DNA from 4 places in the Chromobacterium sp. CCUG 76385 genome. Region 1 is predicted to be linked to each of the others. Evidence: predicted binding sites of a transcription regulator. Region 1 holds the regulator's gene; each other region holds the start of a gene.

Region 1 (4,604 bases):
CTGGTTGAAATTCCACCATGCGGCGCCACCTGAATGGCGCGCGCCGCATATCCTGGACTTGCACTACACCGGCGTGCTGCACGACAACACCGCCAATCAGGACTGGGCGGTGGACACTTGGTTCAAGGATTTCGGGGAACCGCCCGTGGTGGTTCCCCTTTCAGTTTGGATGACGGGTTACGAGCCACCGGCCGTACCCGAGCCTGTCAAACAGGCAAGCAACAGCAAGGAAGGAAGCACCCCGTGACGGGTAAGAAACGCATCGTCGTCGGCATGTCCGGCGGCGTGGATTCGTCGGTAACGGCCTGGCTCTTGAAGCAGCAGGGCCATGAAGTGATCGGCGTGTTCATGCAAAACTGGGAAGACGACAACGACGACGAATACTGCTCCATCAAGCAGGACGCGCTGGACGCGATGAGCGTGGCCGACATCGTCGGCATCGACATGGAAATCGTCAACTTCGCCAAGGAATACAAGGACCGCGTGTTCTCGTACTTCCTCAAGGAATACTCGGCCGGCCGCACGCCGAATCCGGACGTGCTGTGCAATGCCGAGATCAAGTTCAAGGCCTTCCTCGACTACGCGATGGAACTCGGCGCCGACTGCATCGCCACCGGCCACTACGCGCGCAAGATGGAACAGGACGGCGTCCATTACCTGATGAAGGCGGTGGACCACACCAAGGACCAAAGCTACTTCCTGTACCGCTTGCAGCAGCATCAGCTGGCAAAAGCCATCTTCCCGCTGGGCGACATCAAGAAGACCGAAGTGCGCCAGCTGGCCGAGCAAGCCGGCCTGCCCACCGCTGCCAAGAAGGACTCCACCGGCATCTGCTTCATAGGCGAGCGGCCGTTCCGCGAGTTCCTGCAGCGCTATCTGCCCACCTCCCCCGGCCAGATGGTGACGCCGGACGGCAAAGTCGTGGGCGAGCACATCGGCCTGATGTACTACACGCTGGGCCAGCGCAAGGGTTTGACGATTGGCGGCAGCAAGGACGGCAACGGCGAGCCGTGGTTCGTCGCCGGCAAGGACATCCCGGACAACAAGCTGATCGTGGTGCAAGGCCACGACCACCCGCTGCTGCTGAAGCCGACGCTGTCCATGGCCGATCTGAGCTGGACGCTGCCGGACGCGCCGGCGCCAGGCGACTACAGCGCCAAGAACCGCTATCGCATGGCCGATGCCGCCTGCTCGCTGTCGCCCATCGTGGACGGCCAGGCCAGCCTGCGTTTCCAGGAGAAGCAATGGGCCGTCACCCCAGGCCAATCGGCTGTGCTGTACCACGGCGACATCTGCCTGGGCGGCGGCATCATCCGGTAAGCCCTGGCGGCGGCCATCATCCACGGGCATGAAAAAGGCAGGTCAATGACCTGCCTTTCGCTTTTCCATCAAGCCGGAATCAGTGCCCGTTGGCGTGAGAACAGCCGGAGATCAGGTTCTTCAGATCGTCCACTTTCACCAGCTGGATATGCTTGTGATCGACGGCGATCCAGCCCTGCTGCTGGAACTTGGACAGCGTGCGGCTGACGGTCTCCAGCTTCAGGCCGAGGAAGCTGCCGATCTCCTCGCGGCTCATGCGCAGGATGAAGTCGTTGGCGGCGAAGCCGCGGGTAGACAGGCGCTGCGACAGATTCAGCAGGAAGGCGGCAATGCGCTCCTCCGCCTTCATGTTGCCAAGCAGCAGCATGACGTTCTGGTCGCGCACGATTTCGCGGCTCATCAGCCGGTAGAAATGATGCTGCAGGCTGGGGATGTCGCGGCTCAGCGTCTCCATGCGGCCAAACGGCAGCTCGCACACCTCGCTGTCCTCCAGCGCGATGGCGTCGCAGCTGTGGTTGCCGGTGGAAATGCCGTCCAAGCCCATCAGTTCGCCGGACATCTGGAAACCGGTGACTTGTTCGCGGCCGTCCTGGCTGGCGACGCAGGTTTTGAAGAAGCCGGTGCGCACGGCGAACAGCGACTTGAAAGACTCGCCGCTATGGAACAGGTACTCGCCTCGCTTCAGACGGCGGCTCTGCCGAATCACCGTATCGAGCTGGCTCATCTCCTCGCGATTGAGGCCAACCGGGAGACACAGCTCGCGCAAACTACAGCTGGAGCAAGAGACTTTCAAACTATGCAGGGGTATGTGGTTGTGTTCTGACATGCTGTATGGGCTGCAAGCCGGTAAAGGTTGACCCTTATCAATACTGAGTTCACGGGTTTTCCGCAAATTTACCAGTACACCAGAAGTTTTTCCATCAGAAAACGACATGAAAACCACCCATCCTTATTCTCCCGCTCATTTTGAGTTTGATCGCGAGCTGATCGAACGACTGGATGGCTCAGGGCCGCGGTACACATCGTACCCGACCGCGGATCGCTTTACATCCAATTTTTCCGAAAGCGACTATCTGCTCCGCTTGAAGCAGCGCCGCATCGGCGCCAACCGCAAGCCTTTATCGCTTTACGTGCACATACCGTTTTGCAACACGGTCTGTTTCTACTGCGCTTGCAACAAGATCATCACCAAGGACAAGAGCAAGGCCGACATCTATCTGGACTATCTGGAAAAGGAAATCCGCCTGGTGGCCGAGCAGCTTGGCTGCCGCGAAAAAGTCATCCAGCTGCACTTTGGCGGCGGCACGCCCACTTTCCTGTCCGATGCCCAGCTTGAACGATTGATGGGCATGCTCTCCACCCATTTTGAATTCATGCCAGATGGAGAATATTCCATAGAGATAGATCCGCGCAAGGTTTCGCGCGAAACGATGCAAAAACTGGCGAAATATGGCTTCAATCGCATCAGCGTCGGCGTGCAGGACTTCGAGCCGGCGGTGCAGAAGGCGGTCAACCGCGTTCAAAGCGAAGAGGAAACCCGCGCCGTGATCGAAGCCGGACGCTCGGCCGGCATCCAGTCGGTCAGCCTGGACCTGATCTACGGCCTGCCGCTGCAGACGCGCGAATCGATGCTGCGCACGCTGGAAACCGCGCTGGCGCTCGACCCGGACCGGCTGGCGCTGTACAACTACGCCCACCTGCCGACGGTATTCATGCCGCAGCGCCGCATCCATGAGGCCGACCTGCCGCCTGCCGGCGTCAAGCTGGACATCCTGCAGGACGCGGTGAAGATGCTGACCGATGCCGGCTATGTATTCATCGGCATGGATCATTTCGCCAAGCCGGACGACGAGTTGGCCGTCGCCTTGCGCCAGGGCCGGCTGCAACGCAACTTCCAGGGCTATTCCACCCACGCCGACTGCGACATGCTGGGCTTCGGCGTGTCATCCATCGGCAAGATCGGCGCCTGTTACACGCAGAACGACAAGACGCTGGAAGGGTATTACGCCGCGCTGGATCAGAAAAAGCTGCCGGTGGTGCGCGGCCTGACGCTGGACAACGACGATGTGCTGCGCCGCACCATCATCCAGGGCCTGATGTGCCGCTTCTCGCTGTCCGTGGAGGCCATCGAGGAAATCTACGGCATTAATTTCGCCCAATACTTCACCGAAGAAATGCCGCAGATCCGGGTTTTCCAGCAGCAGGGCCTGTTGTCCTTCGACGGCGACTTCCTGATGGTGGAGCCCAAGGGCCGTTTCCTGATCCGCAATATCGCAATGATCTTTGACCGGCACCTGCGCGAACGGCAAACCCACGCCCGTTATTCCAAAACCATCTGATCCACCCCCCCTCGCGCCTCTGGCGCGAGATTTCATGCCTGCGCGCCTTGCCCGGACACAAGCGGCAAGGCGCGCGCAGCCGGCCCCATCCAGTCGCCTCCTCTTCCACGGCCAGCGCCGCCCGATACTGTCTCCCGCGCGATAGCGGCCCGTCTGTAAATCACTATGATTTAGACTTGCATTAAGCAATTCCACTTATACAGTTGAAGGATAGGGAACTTCATTCCGCCACGTTTTGCCCTCCAGCGTTCCTGCGCGGGCAATACGGAAGGAGTATCGCCATGACCACCCCCATCGTCCGGCTGATGCAAGGCCTCAGCTATCCCAAGCGTTTTGCCGTCATCGGACTGCTGTTCGCCTTAGCGCTGCTCTACTTGGTCTACGCCCTGTATCGAACCAATCAGGACAACATCGAGTCCACCAACAAGGAAAAAATCGGCGTCGTTTATATGCAGCCGCTGACCGCCTGCCTTGCCGCCGCGCAGCTGCAGCAAGAACTGGCGGTGCGCGCCGCGCTGGGCGACAGCCAGGCCCGCAGCGGCCTGAGCGATGCGACTCAGCAACTGCAGACCAAATGGCAGGCCTTGAAAACGGTCAACGATCAGATTGGCGGCACACTGAACAGCGACAGCGCCTGGAAAGACACGCTTGCCGGCTGGAACGCTTTGCAGGCCGCCGGCAATGCCGCGCCTGCGCAGCAGATTGCCGCCTACGCCGCCTTCAACGACAAGCTGAACAACCTGATCGGCGCCATCAGCGACAATTCCAACCTGACGCTGGACCCGGACATCGATACCTACTATCTGATGGATGCCTCAACCTCCAAGCTGCCCACCTTGCTGATCCACCTGGGCGAAGCGCATGCCGTCGCCGCGCTGGCGGAGGCCAATCATCCGCTGGAATCCGGGCAACGGGACAGGCTGGTCGAACTGCGCCCGCTGATCG
Region 2 (4,604 bases), on a different contig from region 1:
CCGTCATTCTAGGCGCTCAGCGCATCAGATGCACGCCCTGATAGAAAGCGAAGGACAGCGTCCAGGCCAACAGCACCGACCAGGCGACCGACATCGCGGTGAAACGCCAATCCTTGGACTCGCGGTGCATCGCCGCCACCGTGGACAGGCAAGGCACATACACCAGCGTGAAGATCAGGAAGCTCATCGCCGACACCCAGTCCAGATGCTGCACCAGCACCCCGCCCAAGCCGGCCTCGGACACACCGTAAATCACCGCCAGGCTGCCCAGCAGAATCTCCTTGGCGATGAAGCCGAACAGCAGCGCCACCGCCAGCTCCGCGCGGATGCCTATCGGGTCCAGCACCGGCGACATCGTCTCGCCCAGCGCGTAGGCCAGAGTCTTGTCGTGGCCGGCCGGGATGTGGGTCAGCAGCCAGACCATGACCACGCCGGCCAGGATGAAGGTGGACGCCAGGCGCAGAAAGGCGTTCACCTCGCTCACCGCGCGCGTCAGCATGTGGCGCGCGCCCGGCAGCCGGTACGGCGGCACTTCCAGCAGGAAGGCCTCGTCGCCGCGGTAGCGGCGCTTGAACACCCAGGCGGTGATGATGGCGGCGACGAAAGTCATCAGATACAGGCCGGACACCACCCATGGCGCCTGCGTCTTGCTGAACAAAATGCCGGCGAAGAACACCACCACCTGCAAGCGCGCCGAACACAGCGAAAACGGGATCACCAGCATGGTCAGCAACCGCTGCTTGCGCTCGCGCATCACCCGCGTGCCGAGGATGGCCGGCACATTGCAGCCGAAGCCCATCAATTGCATCACGAAGCCGCGGCCGTCCAGTCCCAGCCTAGCCATCATCGCGTCGGTGAGGAAGGCCGCGCGGGCCAGGTAGCCGCTGTCCTCCACCATCGCCATCAGCACGAAGAAGACGAACAGAATCGGCGCGAAAGTCAGCACCGTCGCCACGCCCTGCCACACTCCGTCCAGCACCAGGCTCTGCAGGATGGCCGGCAGCGAGGCGACAGCCGGCGCCAGCGCCTGGTCCTTGACCCAGTCCAGCGCGCCGCCCACGGCATCCTGCAATGGGGTGCCGATCTGGTAGGTCAGATTGAACAGCAAGGCCATGAAGGCGAAGAACAAGGGCAGGCCCAGCCACGGGTGCAGCAGCCAGCGGTCCACTTTCTCGGTCAGCAGCACCGGCAGCACCGGCGGCAAGCGCCAGCAGCCTTCCAGCTTGCGGCGGGCCATGTCGATGGCGCGCTGCGCCTCCGGCACCTTATCCAGCTGCGCGCGCACCGCGGGGCCATCCTGCGCGGCCAGCTGGTTCAAGGCGGCGTTGAGTTTGGGCCAGCCTTCCATACGCTTGGCCGACACCAGCGCCACCGGCGCCTGCAGGCGCTCGGCCAACGCGTCGGCATCCACCGTCACGCCCAGCAGCTTGGCCTCGTCCGCCATATTCAACACCACCAAGCAGGGCAGTCCGCTGGCCAATACTTGCAAGGCCAGCGGCAGCTGGCGGTCCAGCTGGCTGGCGTTCAGCACCAGCACCGCGCCGTCAAACGGCGTGGACAGCAGCACGTCGCGCACCACCGCCTCGTCGTCGGTATAGCCGGTCAGATCGTTGACGCCGGGCAGGTCGATCAGCTCCACCATCTTGCCGCCCAAGAGCAGACGCGAACTGATCAGCTCCACGGTCAGGCCGGGCCAGTTGCCCACGCGCTGCGACATGCCTGTCAAGCGGTTGAATAAGGTGGACTTGCCGGTATTGGGCAGGCCGATCAGGGCAAACCGCTTCATGCCGCCGCCCTCACTTCGATATGGCGCGCCAGGCTGCGGCGCAACAGGAAGCGGGTGGCGCCCACTTCCAGCAGCAAGGGGCCGCCCCAGGGCGCGGCCTTGCGCAAGTGGAAACGGCAGCCCGGCACCAGGCCGAAAGCCGCCACGCGGCGGAAGGCTTCTTCAGCCAGATTCAGCCGCTCGACGATGCCGTGGGCGCCGGCGGGAAAGATGTCCAGGGACGACATGATGGTTCTTGTCCTGATAATAACGGGAATAATTTGCATTAGTATATCGAATCACCTCCTCGTCTCTTGCGACAATTTGCCGCAATCGCGGGCCGGCTTGATCAAGGTCAAGCGCGCCAGCCCACGCTCTCCGCGGTCAATTCCATACCGCGCGGCGCGCTAAACGGTTAAAATCGCAGCCATTGCGTTAAACGACATATGGGCCAACGACTATGAGCATCAAATCGGACAAGTGGATTCGCCGGATGGCGGCGGAACAAGGCATGATCGAGCCGTTCCAGCCCAATCAGGTGAAGATGGACGAAGACGGCCAGAAGCTGATCTCCTTCGGCACGTCCAGCTACGGCTACGATATCCGCTGCGCCGACGAGTTCAAGGTGTTCACCAACATCAACAGCACCATCGTCGATCCGAAAAACTTCGACCCCAACTCCTTCGTGGAAGTCTCCGGCAAGGGCTACTGCATCATCCCGCCGAACAGCTTCGCGCTGGCGCGCACCGTGGAATACTTCCGCATCCCGCGCAATGTGCTGACCGTCTGCCTGGGCAAATCGACTTATGCCCGCTGCGGCATCATCGTCAACGTCACCCCGTTCGAACCGGAATGGGAAGGCTACGTCACGCTGGAGTTCTCCAACACCACCCCGCTGCCGGCCAAGATCTACGCCAACGAGGGCGTGGCACAGGTGCTGTTCTTCGAATCCGATGAAATCTGCGACGTGTCGTACAAGGACCGCGCCGGCAAATACCAGGGCCAGGTGGGCGTTACCCTGCCCCGCCCCTGACCATACTTTCGTACGATTGTCCAAACAGGATGGCCCCGGCCATCCTGTCGCATTTGCGGCGGCCGCAAAAAAACCCTCTCGCAATTTCCGCCAACTGTTCTAGGCTAAACAAAGGGTTAGCTGACATCCCGGTTGTGCCGACCCTTTGCACAGCAAGCTGTTTCTTCTTGGGGCGTCGCGGTTCCCCCTTGCCGCTACGCCCCCTTTTTATGCTCCGCCCCTTGCCAGGCCCTAAGTCCGCACGCATGCTTGCCTGCTCACGCAAACAAAGGGACCTGATGGACATCTACGACTTCTCCTTCCGTCGCCTGAACGGCGCCGAACAATCGCTGACCGACTACCGCGGCCGCGTGCTGCTGCTGGTCAACACCGCTAGCCGCTGCGGCTTCACCTCGCAATATGCCGGGCTGCAGCAGCTGCACGCCGACTACGCCGACCGGGGGCTGACGGTGATAGGCTTCCCCTGCAATCAGTTCGGCGCGCAGGAGCCGGGGACGGCTGACGAGATCGGCGACTTTTGCCAGAAGAATTACGGCGTGGACTTCGTGATGGCCGACAAGATCCAGGTCAACGGCAACGACGCCCATCCGCTGTGGCGCTATCTGAAGCATCAGCAGCCGGGCCTGCTGGGCATGGAAATGATCAAGTGGAACTTCACCAAGTTTCTGGTGAACCGCGAAGGACGCGTGGTCGCCCGCCATGCGCCGCAGACCGAGCCGGCCGAACTGGCCAAGGCCATAGAAATGCTGCTGTAGGCCTTCCGCCGCGCCCAAACAAAAGGCCGGACATCGCTGTCCGGCCTGTTATTGCGCTGCCGCCATCAGGACTGGCAATCATCCAGCGAGTTGCGCGCCAAATGCGCCAGCTGATCCAGCTCATCGTCCAGATGCGCCTGCATATCCAGCAAGGCGGCGCGCAGCACCGCCGCCGCCAAAGCCGACTGCTCGCCATTGAACACATGCGCCAACACGCGCAGCTCGCGGCAGGCCGTCAGATCCAAAGGCACCTCCAGCACGCGCACCGTCGGCATATCCAGCTCCGCTCCTGAATCGAGATTGCCGACGCGCTGGCTCTCCAGCGCGGTCAGCAGGGTTTTCAAGGCCAATCCCATCATTGCCTCCCTTTGCGTTGCCAGATGCAAAAGCGTATTGACCCTGCGGCATTCCGCCGTGCAAAACGGCTGCGTCGTCCCCTCGCCCCGTTCCACCAAACTTCGACTTAATGCCTGCGCAGGCCTCCGTCCCCCGCGCCGCTCAAGATGTCGCGGCAAGCCTGGGTGGCGCGCAGCATCTGGCTATCATCCAGCGCCTCCCAGGCATCCGCGATGGCGGCGCCCAACAATTCCCCAGCCAAGGCTTCGCTGCTGTTTTCAAACACCGCCGCCAAGGCCATCAACTCCAAAGCAAGATCGCCAGACAGCGCCGCGCTGACGCGACGTTGGGACACCGCGGCTGTGCCGCCCAAAGGCGGACGCGGCGTGCCTAAGCGATCGATCAAGCCGTCAATGCTCTTCCCCATAGCCTCTCCAATGCGTTCCACCCCGCGCGCGGCATCCCCATCCGCGGCGAAGACTCTTTGAACATAGGCCAAGCGGCGGTAAAAAACCGGGCTAGGGGCTGTTGACGTTTGGTGAGTGGATCGCGTTTGAGCCGATTTGGGCCGGAAGCAAGGCGCACAGTCCGCCGCATAGTCATTCTATGCAAGGGCTGGGCAACGCGGCTTCCGGCCCAAAGCGGCCAAACCCGCAGGGCCGGGCGCCTTTCGCGCCGACTCTTCGTTGTTCCGCGCTGGCAGAGAATGACTATG
Region 3 (4,604 bases), on a different contig from region 1:
TGGCGAAGTGGGACAGCGGCTCGGCCACGCCCCAGAACACCAGGCCGATGCCCATGCCGGCGGAAAACAACATGGAGAACCAGCTCATGCGCGAAAATTCCGGTTCGTCGTCCTCCTTGCCCAGGCGGATGTGGCCGAAGCGGCCGAAGGCCAGGTACAGCGCGAACACCAGGAAGCCGAACACCGACATCAGGTAGAACCAGCCGAAGCGGGAAATGGTGAAGCTCAACCACTGCGAGGCGGTATGGGTCATGTGCTCCGGGGCGACGACGCCCCACAGCGCGAATAATACGGTTAGCAATAGCGACAGGCGTAAGACCATCAATACTCCTATGCGTGGCGGCGCGGCACGGCCTCGCGCGAGGCGCGCGCCGCTGGAAATGGAAAGACGGGCGGCTCATGGGGAGCGCCATGGACGCCCGCTTGGCGGGCGCGGGATGGATAGCGTCAGCACGGATTCATAAGCTTGCTGTTTATGGCGGCAAGCTGGATCGCGGCTGGATGGCTATCGTGCGGAATTCATGAATAAAATCAGCTTGTTGATTTTTAGACTAGCACCATTAGCATTTTATTGTAAACCTGGCGGGCGCGATTCCGCCTGCCGGGCGGCGCGGCGCGGCGCGGCGCGGAGCGGCTTGACAGCCCGCGCCGGCTTCGCCAACCTGTCGCGTTTATGGGACGGCCCTGGCCGGGAGTGGACATGATTCGAGTGGATGTTTTGCTGGTGGAACAAGGACTTGCCGCGTCGCGCACGGCGGCGCAGAACCTGATTGCCGCCGGCCGCGTCAGCTGCCGGGGACAGGTAGTCGGCAAGCCCAGTCAGAAATTCCCGGCGAATGAGGCATTCGACATCGTGGCCGACGAGGCCGACCGTTTCGTCTCGCGCGGCGGCCTGAAGATGCAGGGCGCCTTGGCGGCGGCCGGCCTCGCCGTGGCCGGCTGGAGCGCGCTGGATGTGGGCCAGTCCACTGGCGGCTTTACCGACTGCCTGCTGCAGTCCGGCGCGCGCCGGGTGGTAGGGGTGGATGTGGGGCACGAGCAATTGCACGCCAGGCTGCGAGAGGACGCCAGGGTGCGCTACTTCGAGGGCGTCAACGCCCGCGCGCTGGATCACGCGGCGCTGTTGGCAGCCAACGACGGCGACGGCTTCGACCTGATGGTGTGCGACGTGTCCTTCATCTCGCTGAGCCTGGCGCTGCCCTCGGCCTTGCCGCTGCTGAAGCCGGGCGGCCGCTTGCTCAACCTGGTCAAGCCGCAGTTCGAGGTGGGACGCGAGGGCTTGTCCAAGGGCGGCATCGTCCGCGACGAGAGCCTTTACCCGCTGGTGCAGGACAAGATTAACCGGGTGTTGGCCGAGCAGAACATGCAGGTGCTGGCCTGGTTCGACAGCCCGATCAAGGGCGGCGACGGCAATCACGAGTTCTTCGTCCACGCCGTCCGCCGCTGAAACCAGAAACGGCCCGCGCAAGGCGGGCTTAATCGACGCTGATGTCGTCGTCGTCCTGGCTGCGCACCACCAAGAGCGGCAAGTGGCTGCGGCGCAGCACGTCTTCGGCGAAGCTGCCCAGGAACAGATGGGCCAGGCCGCTGCGGCCGTGCGTGCCCAATACGATCAGGCTGGCTTGCTGCGAGCGGGCATAGCCCAGCAACAGGTCGGCCAGGTCATGGCCGCCTTCCCAGCTTTTTTCCATATGGCTGACCACATTGGTCAGGCCGGCGTTGCGGGCGATCTGCTGCGCGCGCGCCAGCGCTTCCTCGCCCTGCTTCAGCACCAGGTCGTAGCCCGGGTCGCCGGCGTAGACGCCCAGGCTGTCCACGGCCAGGTCGCGCAGGCTGGCGATATGGATCAGGGTCAGGCGGGAATCGGCGAATTTCGCCAGGCGGATGGCCTCGTTCAAGGCCTTGTCGGAATTATTGCTGCCGTCTATCGCGGCGATGATGTGGCTGTACATCGGCGGCTCCTTGGCATACATCTGCTTGGTGGGATGACTTCAGCATACCGCGGCATGGCGGGCCTTGTCTTGCGGGGCGAGCGCGGGTGTTGATCCAAAGCAATGAAACGAAAACCCCTGGATGGCGAGGGATGCCTGTGGATAAGCCGCGCTGTCGACGCGCGCCCCTCCCCCTTCGGCCCGAGAAACCCCGGCGAAACAGTTTTGCGACAGGGGAAGTTAAGCCGCCGCTTTTTGATCGGCGGCGCCTGGCGCAAGACTGTTTCGTCGGGGTTTCTCGGGCCGTCGGGGTCGCCTGGGGTGGTCAGGGGGCTGGCGAGACAGCCCCCTGACACGTCCGGCGGGCGGAACCGCCTTGAAAATCATCGTCCGCGCAGCGGACTCCGTCGATCTCATCGGCGGCTGGCGGAGTCGGTCAGACCAAGAACCCCAAGTACTGCCGCTCCCAACTGGTGATCTGGCGGTGGTAGTCGTTCAGCTCCACCTCCTTCACCGCCAGATAGGCGCGGCAAAAATCGGCGCCGAACAGGGCTTCGGCCGCATCGCCGGCCGCCATGGCGGCGCAGGCTGCGTCCAGCGTGGACGGCAGGCTGGCGGCCTGCTGCTTGAACACATTGCCATGCGCCGCTTCGTCCGGCGTCAGGCCTTGTTCGATGCCGGCCAGGCCGGCGCCCAGGCTGGCGGCCAGCGCCAGATAGGGGTTGGCGTCGCAGCCGGGCAGGCGGTTCTCCACCCGGCGCGCCTCCGGCCCCGATACCGGCACCCTCAGGCCGACCGAGCGGTTGTCCAGGCCCCAGCTCAGATTGACCGGCGCCGCCATGCCCTTGACGAAGCGGCGGTAGGAGTTGGGGTTGGGGCAGAACAGCGGCATCAGTTGCGGCAGGAAGCGCTGCAGGCCGGCGATGAAGCCGAAGAAGGCCGGGCTGGCCGAGCCGTCGGCCTGGCTGAATACATTGGCGCCGCGGCGGTCCACCACGCTCTGGTGCAGGTGCATGGAGCTGCCGGGCTGGCCGGACAGCGGCTTGGCCATGCATACCGCGCTCAGGCCGTGGCGATGGGCGGTTTCCTTCAGCGCGGTCTTGAACAGGAAGGTGTGGTCGGCCAGCTGCAGCGCGTCGCCGTGCTTCAGATTGATCTCGAACTGGCTGGGGCCCATCTCGTGGACGCAGGTATCGGTGGCGATGCCCAATACCTCGCAGGCGCGGTAGAGGTCGTCGAAGAACGCTTCCAGTTCTCCCAGGGCGGAGAAGCCGAAGGCGTCGAAGCCGGTTTCGCGGCGGCCGCAGGGCAGCGCCGGCGGCTGGAACGGCTGGGCCGGATCGCCATGGGCGGCGAACAGGTAAAACTCCAGCTCCGGGGCGACGATGGGCGTCCAGCCGCGGGCGGCGTAGCGCGCCAGCAGCTGTTTCAGCACGGAGCGCGGCGCCAGCGGCGACAGGCTGCCGTCGTGGTCGACGCAATCGCAGATCACCAGCGCGCGCGGCGTCTTGGCCCAGGGGACCAGACGCAGGGTATCGTAATCCGGCAGCAGGGTGACGTCCGGATCGTGTTCGCCATAGAAGCTGTAGTCGGGGAATTCGCCGACACAGCTTTGCAGCGGTACCGCGCGGGCGATGCGCAGCTGCTGCCCTTTGATGAAGGCGGGAGCGGGCAGCGTCTTGCCACGGGGGAAACCGTGTACGTCGGCGAAGGCGAGTTCGACATCTCTCGCCTTGCTCTGTTGCAGCCATTCGATGAGGCCTGCCGGCATGCGGGCATCAGACATACTTTTCTCCACTGAAGCGTGCTGGGGTTCCTGTCTGTCCTCAGTTTTTCTTCTTGCTGTCATGGAGCGTTTGCCCGCAACCATTATGCCAGCCGCAACGGCGGCGGCAAGTGTCTTGCTGCCTACAGGCGGAAACGGCCGACGGTTTGCTGCAGGTTGGCGGCCTGCTGATCGATGGCGCGCACCGCCTCCACCGCGTGGCTGACCGAGTTCTGCGTTTCCTCCACCACGCCGGCCACCTGCTCGACATTGCCGGCGATATTGGTGCCGGCCTGGCTCTGCTCGCCCATCGCCACCACCACATTGTGGACATTTTCCAGCGCGCTGCTGGCCTGTTGGCTGATGGCTTGCAGCGTGTCGGCCGCCTGCTTGACCTGCTCTACGCCGGACTGCACCGCCGGGCGGATCTCGTCCATGCGGCCGGAGACATTGCCGGTCTCGTCGATGACCGCCTGCACGATGCTGCTGATCTCATCGGTGGCGCTGGCGGTGCGTTCGGCCAGTTTACGCACCTCGTCGGCCACCACGGCGAAACCGCGGCCCATCTCGCCGGCGCGCGCCGCCTCGATGGCCGCGTTCAGCGCCAGCAGATTGGTCTGGTTGGCGATGTCGCGTATGGTCTCGGCGATGCTGCTGATGCTGCGGCTGCGCTCGGCCAGCTGCGCCACCATGTCGCTGGCGCCATGCACCTGGTCGGCAATGCGGCGGATGCCTTCGGCGGCGTCGCCGGCCAGCGTCTGGCCCTGGCGCGCCAGCTCGGCGGTGTCGCGGGCGCCGGTTTCGGTGTCGCGGGTGCTGGCGCTGACGTGGTCTATGCTGACCGATAGCTGCTCGATGGCGGCGGCGGCCGAGGTGGTGGACGAGCTGGCGATGCCGGATACCTCATG
Region 4 (4,604 bases), on a different contig from region 1:
TAGTCCTTGTCCGGATTGGACGCGGCGATTTCGGCGGTGGCGCCGCCCATGCCGAAGCCGATTTCCAGGATTTTCGGCGCGGCGCGGCCGAAGGCCTGTTCCAGGTCGATCGCCTCGGGGCGGTACTCAATGCCCCATTTGGGCATGCCTTCGTCCATGGCGCGCTGTTGCGCCGTGGACAAATGGCCCTGCCGCAGCACAAAGCTGCGGATCGAGCGTTTGAAATCCGGATTTTCCATTTTGCTGGCCTGCTGAAAACTCAAAAAAACCGCGATGTTACCGAATCTCGGCTTGGCTTGCGAGTATTGCCGCGCGCCGGGCCGGATCTTGTCGCAATGCCGCCAGATAATCCAGCACGCTGGGCCAGCGCAGCGCGACGCCAAGCTCGCGCAGGATCCGGCTGTTGTCCAGCCGGCGCGACTCGCCCAGAAAAGACCATTGCTGCGGCGAAACGCTGGCCTTGACCGCCTCGCGCGGCAGCTGCGGCGGGCAGGGCAGGTCCAGCGTTTCGGCCAGCGCCCGATACCAGCGGCTGACCGGCAGCGGCAACGCATCGCAGGCGTTATAGACGCGGATGCCGTGGCGGCGGGACAGGGCCGCCACGCACAGCCGCGCCAAGTCGTCGGCGTGGATGTGGTTGCTCCAGCTGTCTTCGGCGTCTGCTATCAACGGCGTTTGATTGAACAGGCGCGACAGCGGCAGCCTGTCGTCGGCGTAGATGCCGGGTGCCCGCAGGATGGTCAGCGCGCGGCCATGACGGATGGCGAAGCGGCGCAAGGCCGTTTCGGCGTCGGCCCGCCGCCAGGCGCGCTCGTTGTGCGGCCGCAGTGCCGCGGTCTCATCCAGCCAACGGCCAGCGGCGTCGCCATACACGCCGCTGGTGCTGATGTACACCCATTGCTGTGGTATGCTGTCCGCTTTTGCCAGCGCGTACAACAACTTGCGCATTCTCGGGTCGCTTTTGCCGCTAGGCGGAGGCGGGGCGGTCAGCAGCGCGGCGTCGGCCAAGCCGGCCAGCCGTCCCAGGCTCGCGGCGTTGTCCAGATCGCCGAGCATTGGCTGGGCGCCCAGCGCGCGCCAACGCGCGGCGGCTTCTTCGGTCCGGCAGAGGACCAATACCCGCCAGCGGCGCAGCAGCAGGGGGAGGGCGCGCCGAGCGACATCGCCGGCGCCTATGATGAGCAAGGTACGCATGGTGTGCATTTTAGCCAGAATTCAGGATTGAGATACGACATGACTTGCCAGGTGAAAGTGCTCCCGAGCGGGCATACATTCGGTGTGGAAGCGCACGAAACGATTCTTGAGGCCGCCCTGCGTCAGGGCGTGGGCCTGCCATACGGCTGTCGCGACGGCGCCTGCGGCGCTTGCAAAGGCAAGGTGGTTGAGGGCGAGGTCAGCCAGGACGGTTTCCAGGAAAAGGCCTTGACCTCGGCCGAGCAGGCCCAGGGCATGGCTTTGTTCTGCTGCGCGCGGCCGCGGGGCGATGTCAGCATCGAGGTGCGCGAGGTGACCGGCATGGGCGACATTCAGATCAAGACGCTGCCGTGCCGCGTGGAAAAAATCGAGAAAATCCACGACGTGGCGGTGCTGAAGCTGAAGCTGCCGGTGTCGGAGCGGCTGCAATTCCGCGCCGGCCAATACATTGATATTTTGATGAAGGATGGCAAGAAGCGCAGCTTCTCCATCGCCAACGCGCCGCACGACGATGCTTTCCTGGAGCTGCATATCCGCCATCAGCCGGGCGGCTCGTTCTCCGAGTATGTGTTCCATGAGATGAAGGAGCGCGAGATCATGCGCTTCAAGGGGCCGATGGGCTCGTTCTTCCTGCGCGAAGAGTCCGACAAGCCGATCGTCTTCATCGCCAGCGGCACCGGCTTCGCGCCGGTCAAGGGCATCATCGAGCATGCCATCCAGCACGGCATCACCCGGCCGATGACTTTCTATTGGGGCGCCCGCACCAAGGCGGATTTGTACATGGCGGAATTGGCCGAAGGCTGGGCCGCCGCGCATCCGCACATCCAATATATCCCGGTGCTGTCGGAAGCCTTGCCGGAAGACAACTGGACGGGCCGCACCGGCTTTGTGCACCAGGCGGTGCTGGAAGACTTCTCCGATCTGTCCGGCCACCAGGTGTACGCCTGCGGCGCGCCGGTGATGGTGGAGGCGGCGCATGGCACCTTCACGCGTGAGCGCGGCTTGCCGGAGGACGAGTTCTTTTCCGACGCCTTCTTCCTGGCCAAGGATATGGGCGGCGGAAAGTAGACAAGCTGCTGATCTGTTTATGAAAAGCCCCAGGCATGGACCTGGGGCTTTTTGTTTGTCATGCGAGGATGCATCGGATTGACATGGGTCAATTTCAACATCGTTAAAGTGGTTATTATGTCGTTAGCAAGGGCGCTTAGGCGCGGAACCTGCGAGGAGAACACGATGGAGCTGCTGACCCTGATGGTATCGGACGATGTGGGCCGCCTCAGTCTGTTGACGATAGTGGTGGCTACGCTGGTAGTGATCGGCGCGGTTTGGGTGATCTTCAAGAACATCAACAAGCCGGGCAAGTAAGGATTCATTCCCGTAGTTTTGGCATTTCCTCTTGATGTGTGTGTTGGCGGATACGGTGGTGGGCCGTATCCGCCTTTTTTTTCTCCTGCCGCGCGGGAGAGCGCCTGCTATTCTTCAAGTCCATGATTGATTTGTAAATTTTCCGCAGTTTTTGCGCTGGATCATGTTGTCCGCCATCCCGCCTTTTCTTTTCATTCAGACTTTCTATCTTGAATGTTGTTGCTGAGCCGGCCGCTGTTTTCATGATTTTCCGCCGTATCGCATGACGCCTTGTTGCAAGCTTTGGTCGCATCCGCAGTAGGTCGGCATTTTGTCCATCATGAGCGCTTGATGTAAGTCAATCGAGCCGACGACTCGTCTGGAGACCCTGAATTAACGGGGTATACCATAATTTCAGATGATAAGAATTTAATAATGAATAACGGTTTACATCCCTGATCGGAGAATGAAAATGTCTACTGAAACTGCAAGCCAAGCCGGCGTAGCCGAGGGCGGATCGCCCAGGCTGAAGCTAGGCGCGCTGACGGCGCTGGTCGTCGGCTCGATGATAGGCGGCGGCATCTTCTCGCTGCCGCAGAACATGGCGGCCGGAGCAGGCGCCGGCGCCATCCTGATAGGCTGGGCCATCACCTTCGTCGGCATGCTGGCGTTGGCCTTCGTGTTCCAGATGCTGGCCTCGCGCAAACCGGAGGTGTCGGGCGGCGTCTACGGTTATGCCAAAGAGGGTTTCGGTGACTATATGGGCTTCAACTCGGCCTGGGGTTACTGGATTTCCGCCTGGATCGGCAATGTGTCGTACTTTGTGGTGATGTTCTCGGCCCTGGGCTTCTGGATTCCGGCCTTCGGCGACGGCAACACGCCCACCGCCATCATCTGCGCCTCCGTCGTGCTGTGGTGTCTGCACTTCCTGGTGCTGCGCGGCGTGCATGGCGCGGCCTTCATCAACACCGTCACCACGGTGGCCAAGCTGGTGCCGCTGGCCTTGTTCATCGCGCTGATCGTGTTCGCCTTCAAGGTCGATACCTTTAATCTGGACTTCTGGGGCAACGCCAAGCTCGGCACCATCGTCGATCAGGTGAAGAGCACCATGCTGGTGACGGTATGGGTGTTCATCGGCATCGAAGGCGCTTCGATGTTCTCCGGCCGCGCCGAAAGCATGAAGGATGTGGGCAAGGCGACCGTGATCGGCTTCTTGCTGACCATCGCGCTCTTGGTCGCCGTGTCGGTGCTGTCGCTGGGCGTGATGACCCAGCCGGAACTGGCCGCCCTGAAGAACCCGTCCACCGCCTATGTGCTGCAAAAGGCCTTCGGCACCTTCGGCGCCAACCTGATGAACGCCGGTCTGGTGATTTCGGTCGGCGGCGCCTTGCTGGCCTGGACCCTGCTGGCCGCCGAAGCGCCTTACCTCGCCGGCAAGGACGGCGTGATGCCCAAGGTGTTCGGCACCCTGAACGCCAATGAAACCCCGGCCGCCTCGCTGTGGCTGACCAATGGCCTGATCCAGCTGTTCCTGCTGATCACCCTGAAGAGTTCGGCCGGCTACCTGGCGCTGCTGTCTCTGGCCACCTCGATGATCCTGATTCCTTACCTGCTGTGCGCCGGCTACTCGCTGTTGGTGGCCAAGCGCGGCGAAGGCTACGCCCAGGGCGAAAGCACCGCCAAGGAATTCTGGACCGCCGCGCTGGCCACAGTGTATGGCGCCTGGCTGATCTACGCCGCCGGTCCCAAGTATCTGTTCCTGTCCATGGTGCTGTACGCGCCGGGCCTGCTGTTCTACCTGTGGGCCAAGAAAGAGCAGGGCCAGAAGCCGTTCAACCTGATCGAAGCCGTGCTGGCCGCCATCGTGGTGGTCCTGGCCGTGATCGCCGTCTACATGCTGGCGGTCGGTCAGATCGGTCTGTAAGCGAAAGATTTCGAAACCAGTCGTGGGGGCGGATAGCCCGCCCCTGAAGTCAAACAAGACTCAAGGAGTATCGTTATGACCAAGTTTGGTGTTCATTCCGAGTGTGGCAAGCTGCGAACCGTGATGGTGTGTCGTCCCGGAC

What was found. Region 1 encodes FNR, which switches genes on or off when oxygen is low (the NO sensors DNR and NnrR bind a similar motif). Its sites were predicted from a motif close to TTGATNNNNATCAA; they were not measured.
Region 2: a site for FNR is predicted at 2,111-2,124, ahead of QUG01_RS08560 (FeoA family protein). Genes of this name have one in related genera too.
Region 3: a site for FNR is predicted at 2,042-2,055, ahead of QUG01_RS12275 (universal stress protein). Genes of this name have one in related genera too.
Region 4: a site for FNR is predicted at 2,341-2,354, ahead of QUG01_RS17495 (DUF3149 domain-containing protein). Genes of this name have one in related genera too.

Annotation. Positions count from the first base shown of each region.
Region 1 covers NZ_JAUCGU010000011.1:20,712-25,315, reverse strand. Annotated here, with positions in the region: gene QUG01_RS09455 (hypothetical protein) at 1-247, shown strand, start outside; gene mnmA (tRNA 2-thiouridine(34) synthase MnmA) at 244-1,320, shown strand; gene fnr (fumarate/nitrate reduction transcriptional regulator Fnr) at 1,400-2,146, opposite strand; gene hemN (oxygen-independent coproporphyrinogen III oxidase) at 2,253-3,659, shown strand; gene QUG01_RS09435 (methyl-accepting chemotaxis protein) at 3,941-4,604, shown strand, end outside.
Region 2 covers NZ_JAUCGU010000009.1:97,205-101,808, reverse strand. Annotated here, with positions in the region: gene feoB (ferrous iron transport protein B) at 17-1,786, opposite strand; gene QUG01_RS08560 (FeoA family protein) at 1,783-2,013, opposite strand; gene dcd (dCTP deaminase) at 2,226-2,798, shown strand; gene QUG01_RS08550 (glutathione peroxidase) at 3,077-3,553, shown strand; gene QUG01_RS08545 (hypothetical protein) at 3,619-3,897, opposite strand; gene QUG01_RS08540 (hypothetical protein) at 4,017-4,316, opposite strand.
Region 3 covers NZ_JAUCGU010000017.1:29,518-34,121, forward strand. Annotated here, with positions in the region: gene QUG01_RS12265 (glycine betaine uptake BCCT transporter) at 1-322, opposite strand, end outside; gene QUG01_RS12270 (TlyA family RNA methyltransferase) at 701-1,447, shown strand; gene QUG01_RS12275 (universal stress protein) at 1,476-1,952, opposite strand; gene QUG01_RS12280 (glutamine synthetase family protein) at 2,368-3,717, opposite strand; gene QUG01_RS12285 (methyl-accepting chemotaxis protein) at 3,840-4,604, opposite strand, start outside.
Region 4 covers NZ_JAUCGU010000036.1:5,910-10,513, forward strand. Annotated here, with positions in the region: gene trmB (tRNA (guanosine(46)-N7)-methyltransferase TrmB) at 1-239, opposite strand, end outside; gene QUG01_RS17485 (NAD(P)H-binding protein) at 277-1,194, opposite strand; gene QUG01_RS17490 (CDP-6-deoxy-delta-3,4-glucoseen reductase) at 1,234-2,262, shown strand; gene QUG01_RS17495 (DUF3149 domain-containing protein) at 2,428-2,559, shown strand; gene QUG01_RS17500 (hypothetical protein) at 2,564-2,803, opposite strand; gene arcD (arginine-ornithine antiporter) at 3,011-4,462, shown strand; gene QUG01_RS17510 (arginine deiminase) at 4,538-4,604, shown strand, end outside.